One region of the Peribacillus sp. FSL M8-0224 genome, then DNA from elsewhere that is predicted to be linked to it. Evidence: a T-box and tRNA genes for the amino acid it is inferred to sense, from the RefSeq annotation. Region 1 holds a T-box; the other holds one or more tRNA genes.
What was found. A T-box is a leader RNA that pairs with one kind of tRNA and senses whether it is charged. The one in region 1 lies ahead of leuS (leucine--tRNA ligase), so its partner is inferred to be a tRNA-Leu.

Region 2: it encodes a tRNA-Leu, which carries the amino acid that the T-box ahead of leuS (leucine--tRNA ligase) is inferred to sense. The anticodon was not compared.

The regions. Positions count from the first base shown of each region.
Region 1 covers NZ_JBBOOJ010000001.1:4,638,333-4,641,593, reverse strand. Annotated here, with positions in the region: gene MKX49_RS22470 (TIGR01212 family radical SAM protein) at 1-65, opposite strand, end outside; gene MKX49_RS22465 (SMI1/KNR4 family protein) at 234-740, shown strand; gene MKX49_RS22460 (DUF2524 family protein) at 837-1,100, shown strand; T-box leader at 1,254-1,484, shown strand; gene leuS (leucine--tRNA ligase) at 1,538-3,261, shown strand, end outside.
Region 2 covers NZ_JBBOOJ010000001.1:5,394,710-5,397,970, forward strand. Annotated here, with positions in the region: rRNA gene MKX49_RS26255 (23S ribosomal RNA) at 1-755, shown strand, start outside; rRNA gene rrf (5S ribosomal RNA) at 820-935, shown strand; tRNA gene MKX49_RS26265 (tRNA-Val) at 946-1,021, shown strand; tRNA gene MKX49_RS26270 (tRNA-Thr) at 1,033-1,108, shown strand; tRNA gene MKX49_RS26275 (tRNA-Lys) at 1,151-1,226, shown strand; tRNA gene MKX49_RS26280 (tRNA-Leu) at 1,236-1,317, shown strand; tRNA gene MKX49_RS26285 (tRNA-Gly) at 1,323-1,397, shown strand; tRNA gene MKX49_RS26290 (tRNA-Leu) at 1,410-1,498, shown strand; tRNA gene MKX49_RS26295 (tRNA-Arg) at 1,508-1,584, shown strand; tRNA gene MKX49_RS26300 (tRNA-Pro) at 1,594-1,670, shown strand; tRNA gene MKX49_RS26305 (tRNA-Ala) at 1,680-1,755, shown strand; rRNA gene MKX49_RS26310 (16S ribosomal RNA) at 1,915-3,261, shown strand, end outside.

The DNA.
Region 1 (3,261 bases):
TGGTAATTCCATGTATGATATCGTTTGTTGTCCGTTGCATATATAAACGGGTTTGCTTGATTCAAATCAGCAACCTCCTAAATAAAATAAAGCGCAACATATATTATACAACATTCTCGCAGCTAGGTCTTTTTTTGAAAAATAAGCGTATACTGTATACTTGAAGGCTAAATATTTTGCTGCTATTTCCAGTTTATCTTTGAATGACTATATCCAATCGGGAGCTGATGGACATGACCGGTCAAGTTGAAGAAGCGATCAAACAAATGAAAAAGAAATTAGCCGAAAATAATCAGGTGATCGAAGTAAATGAAGATGGGTTCACATACAAAGCCACTTGCACCTTCAATTCACCTGCTTCGGATGAACAAATTCATTCCTTTGAAAAGAAAACCGGACTGCTTCTGCCTGAGGATTATAAGGAGTTTTTAAAAATAACCAATGGATGCCGTCTGTTCGATAATGTGGAATCAGGCGGGGAAAACGATTTATACAGCTTGGATGATATTATTAATTACACATATGAAAATTCCTACGAGGGATGCTATAAAGTGGCCTGCATTTATCAAGATAATATTGTGATCGATGGGGAAGCCGTCGCCAAAGGCGATAAGGAGTATTTAATGGTAAAAGGCCATATCGATGATTTTGAAGAAGGCGAGAAGCTCCATATGGGCTTTGCCGAATGGATCGAGCAGTTCATTTCCCATCAAGGTGAGAAGTTTTGGGATAAAGGTTGATTGTTCAAAAAAAAATGATAATCCTCCCGTTATTTGCTCAAACTAGAAAAGATGATTCCGAATCATCCAAATGAGACGCGAAGGAGAGGGTTTGAAATGGCAACCAGACAATCCGTCGATCATTTTTTAGAGCAATGTGAAGGGGCTCTCCATTTTGCAGAGTTTGAATTTAACGAGGCCTCACGGCAGGAGCATTATGATGATGAACAATTTCAAAATTCGCAAAGGTATATCGAAGAGGCTTTGACGGATATGGAACGATTGTATGCCAGTTCGAATGACCAGCAACGGGAAATGCTTTCGCGGATGAAGCAGCAGTTGAACGAATTGAGGAATGAAATGATTTTACTGCGACATTAAATGGAAGCAGGGGAGCTATGAATGAATAGCTCCCTTTTTTGCACGAATTTTCCTGAATTCGCATATATAATGAAAAACCTGTCGATAATGTTTATGTACGGCTATTGCAATTATCGGTGAAATTGACTAGAATGAAATAAAATCAATATTCTCATAAAGACTATGATGAGGAATAGTAGCGGTTTAAACCAGTAAAGAGAGTTGACGGATGGTGCAAGTCAACCTGGGACGGTCGCGAACTCGCCTTGGAGTCCCGGGTGTGAATTAATAAGTAATGCCTGGCGTTTTAATCCATGTTACGGATGTTTTAAGCTGGGCGGATTTTAGCTATCGCCAATGTGGGTGGTACCGCGGGAAGATATACATAATCCTCTCGTCCCTATTTTGGGATGAGGGGTTTTTTATTGTTTTTTATACGGAAATTAGGAGGAAATCATATGAGTTTTGACCATAGAAGCATAGAAACGAAATGGCAAAAGTATTGGGAAGGCAATAAGACATTCAAAACGGGTGAAGAAAGCGGCAAACGCAAATTCTACGCGCTGGATATGTTCCCATATCCTTCAGGGGCTGGTCTTCATGTGGGGCACCCGGAAGGTTATACGGCAAGCGACATCCTGGCACGGATGAAACGGGCACAGGGGTATAATGTATTGCATCCGATCGGCTGGGACGCTTTTGGACTTCCGGCAGAGCAATATGCGATCGATACGGGAAATGATCCAGCTGAATTCACGGAGCACAACATCAATACGTTCCGCCGCCAAATCAAAGCCCTTGGTTTTTCTTATGACTGGGATCGTGAAATAAACACGACAGATCCCGACTATTACAAATGGACGCAATGGATCTTCTTGAAATTATATGAAAAGGGCCTTGCCTATATTGATGAAGTGGCCGTTAACTGGTGTCCTGCACTTGGCACGGTATTGGCGAATGAAGAAGTCATCGATGGGAAAAGTGAGCGTGGAGGCCATCCTGTTGAGCGCCGCCCAATGAAACAGTGGATGCTTCGCATCACGGCGTATGCTGATCGTTTAATCGACGATCTTAATGATGTGGATTGGCCGGAAAACATCAAGGATATGCAGCGTAACTGGATTGGCCGTTCCGAGGGAGCGGAGGTCACATTCAATATCGATGGCTTTGATGAAACATTCACGGTGTTCACGACTCGACCGGATACGTTATTCGGTGCAACATATGCCGTATTGGCACCTGAACATCCGTTTGTCGATAAAATTACGACGGCTGATCAAAGGGCGGCAGTTGAAGCCTATTTAGATGAAGTGAAACATAAAAGCGACTTGGAAAGAACAGACTTGGCAAAGGATAAATCAGGCGTGTTCACGGGGGCTTATGCGATTAACCCGGTAAACGGCGAAAAAATGCCGATCTGGATTGCCGATTATGTGTTGATCAGCTACGGAACAGGAGCAATCATGGCCGTTCCTGCCCATGATGAGCGAGATTATGAATTCGCAGTAAAGTTCGACTTGCCGATCAAGGAAGTCGTAGCTGGCGGAGACGTGACAAGTGAAGCATATACAGGCGATGGACTTCATGTGAATTCGGAATTCCTTGATGGGTTGAATAAGGAAGAAGCCATTTCGACCATGATCAAATGGCTGGAAGAAAAAGAAATCGGCACGAAAAAAATAACATACCGCCTTCGCGACTGGTTATTCAGCCGTCAGCGTTACTGGGGTGAACCGATTCCAATCATCCATTGGGAAGACGGCACGATGTCTCCAGTGAAGGAAGAAGAACTTCCATTGATTTTACCGAAAACTACGGACATCAAGCCTTCGGGTACAGGCGAATCACCTCTTGCGAACATATCGGAATGGGTGAATGTAACGGATGAAAACGGACGAAAAGGACGCCGTGAGACGAATACGATGCCGCAGTGGGCAGGAAGCAGCTGGTACTTCCTTCGTTATATCGATCCGGATAACAAAGAAGCACTTGCCGATCCTGAGAAATTAAAAGAATGGATGCCGGTCGACATTTATATTGGCGGCGCTGAGCATGCGGTGCTTCACTTGCTTTACGCTCGTTTCTGGCATAAATTCCTGTACGATATCGGTGTCGTGCCAACGAAGGAACCGTTCCAGAACCTATTTAACCAAGGAATGATCCTTGGCGAGAATAATGAAAA
Region 2 (3,261 bases), 760 kb from region 1:
CCAGCTTCGGTGGAGGCGTTGGTGGGATACTACCCTGGCTGTATTGAAATTCTAACCCGCGCCCCTTATCGGGGTGGGAGACAGTGTCAGGTGGGCAGTTTGACTGGGGCGGTCGCCTCCTAAAGAGTAACGGAGGCGCCCAAAGGTTCCCTCAGAATGGTTGGAAATCATTCGTAGAGTGTAAAGGCACAAGGGAGCTTGACTGCGAGACCTACAAGTCGAGCAGGGACGAAAGTCGGGCTTAGTGATCCGGTGGTTCCGCATGGAAGGGCCATCGCTCAACGGATAAAAGCTACCCCGGGGATAACAGGCTTATCTCCCCCAAGAGTCCACATCGACGGGGAGGTTTGGCACCTCGATGTCGGCTCATCGCATCCTGGGGCTGTAGTCGGTCCCAAGGGTTGGGCTGTTCGCCCATTAAAGCGGTACGCGAGCTGGGTTCAGAACGTCGTGAGACAGTTCGGTCCCTATCCGTCGCGGGCGCAGGAAATTTGAGAGGAGCTGTCCTTAGTACGAGAGGACCGGGATGGACGCACCGCTGGTGTACCAGTTGTCTTGCCAAAGGCATAGCTGGGTAGCTACGTGCGGACGGGATAAGTGCTGAAAGCATCTAAGCATGAAGCCCCCCTCAAGATGAGATTTCCCATGGCGCAAGCTAGTAAGATCCCTGAAAGATGATCAGGTTGATAGGTCAGAGGTGGAAGCATGGTGACATGTGGAGCTGACTGATACTAATAGATCGAGGACTTAACCAACGCTTTTTAAAAAATGAAATACCTTCTTATTATCTAGTTTTGAAGGAACAACGTTCCTTTTATGTTTGGTGGCGATAGCGAAGAGGTCACACCCGTTCCCATTCCGAACACGGCAGTTAAGCTCTTCAGCGCCGATGGTAGTTAGGGGTTTCCCCCTGTGAGAGTAGGACGCCGCCAAGCAGTTATATATGGAGGATTAGCTCAGCTGGGAGAGCATCTGCCTTACAAGCAGAGGGTCGGCGGTTCGATCCCGTCATCCTCCACCATTTTTACACTTGCCGGTGTAGCTCAACTGGTAGAGCAACTGACTTGTAATCAGTAGGTTGGGGGTTCAAGTCCTCTTGCCGGCACCATTTTCATACAAGCTTGATATAGCATATATAAATAGTTTATATGAGCCATTAGCTCAGTTGGTAGAGCATCTGACTTTTAATCAGAGGGTCGAAGGTTCGAATCCTTCATGGCTCACCATTTTATTATGCGGGTGTGGCGGAATTGGCAGACGCACCAGACTTAGGATCTGGCGCCGCAAGGCGTGGGGGTTCAAGTCCCTTCACCCGCATGTTCGCGGAAGTAGTTCAGTGGTAGAATACAACCTTGCCAAGGTTGGGGTCGCGGGTTCGAATCCCGTCTTCCGCTCCACTATTTATTTATGCCGGGGTGGCGGAACTGGCAGACGCACAGGACTTAAAATCCTGCGGTAGGTGACTACCGTACCGGTTCGATTCCGGTCCTCGGCACCATCTTAATATGCGCCCGTAGCTCAATTGGATAGAGCATCTGACTACGAATCAGAAGGTTGTAGGTTCGACTCCCGCCGGGCGCACCATGTTTTTTTCGGGAAGTAGCTCAGCTTGGTAGAGCACTTGGTTTGGGACCAAGGGGTCGCAGGTTCGAATCCTGTCTTCCCGACCATTATTTTTTGGGGCCTTAGCTCAGCTGGGAGAGCGCCTGCCTTGCACGCAGGAGGTCAGCGGTTCGATCCCGCTAGGCTCCACCAAAAAAACTTGACAAGCCGATTTGGGTTTGTTATGATATGTAAGTTGATTCTTTAAGAAGAGTCAAATTGCTCTTTGAAAACTGAACAAAACAAAGCGCCAACGTTAAATTTTAAGTGAGCACATACTATCAAAAAAAGCAAATGAGCAAGTCAAACATTTCTTCGGAGAGTTTGATCCTGGCTCAGGACGAACGCTGGCGGCGTGCCTAATACATGCAAGTCGAGCGAATCGATGGGAGCTTGCTCCCTGAGATTAGCGGCGGACGGGTGAGTAACACGTGGGCAACCTGCCTATAAGACTGGGATAACTTCGGGAAACCGGAGCTAATACCGGATACGTTCTTTTCTCGCATGAGAGAAGATGGAAAGACGGTTTACGCTGTCACTTATAGATGGGCCCGCGGCGCATTAGCTAGTTGGTGAGGTAATGGCTCACCAAGGCGACGATGCGTAGCCGACCTGAGAGGGTGATCGGCCACACTGGGACTGAGACACGGCCCAGACTCCTACGGGAGGCAGCAGTAGGGAATCTTCCGCAATGGACGAAAGTCTGACGGAGCAACGCCGCGTGAACGAAGAAGGCCTTCGGGTCGTAAAGTTCTGTTGTTAGGGAAGAACAAGTACCAGAGTAACTGCTGGTACCTTGACGGTACCTAACCAGAAAGCCACGGCTAACTACGTGCCAGCAGCCGCGGTAATACGTAGGTGGCAAGCGTTGTCCGGAATTATTGGGCGTAAAGCGCGCGCAGGTGGTTCCTTAAGTCTGATGTGAAAGCCCACGGCTCAACCGTGGAGGGTCATTGGAAACTGGGGAACTTGAGTGCAGAAGAGGAAAGTGGAATTCCAAGTGTAGCGGTGAAATGCGTAGAGATTTGGAGGAACACCAGTGGCGAAGGCGACTTTCTGGTCTGTAACTGACACTGAGGCGCGAAAGCGTGGGGAGCAAACAGGATTAGATACCCTGGTAGTCCACGCCGTAAACGATGAGTGCTAAGTGTTAGAGGGTTTCCGCCCTTTAGTGCTGCAGCTAACGCATTAAGCACTCCGCCTGGGGAGTACGGCCGCAAGGCTGAAACTCAAAGGAATTGACGGGGGCCCGCACAAGCGGTGGAGCATGTGGTTTAATTCGAAGCAACGCGAAGAACCTTACCAGGTCTTGACATCCTCTGACAACCCTAGAGATAGGGCTTTCCCCTTCGGGGGACAGAGTGACAGGTGGTGCATGGTTGTCGTCAGCTCGTGTCGTGAGATGTTGGGTTAAGTCCCGCAACGAGCGCAACCCTTGATCTTAGTTGCCAGCATTCAGTTGGGCACTCTAAGGTGACTGCCGGTGACAAACCGGAGGAAGGTGGGGATGACGTCAAATCATCATGCCCCTTATGACCTGGGCTACACACGTGCTACAATGGATGGTACAAAGGGCTGCAAACCTGCGAAGGTAAGCGAATCCCATAAAGCCATTCTCAGTTCGGATTGCAGGCTGCAACTCGCCTGCATGAAGCCGGA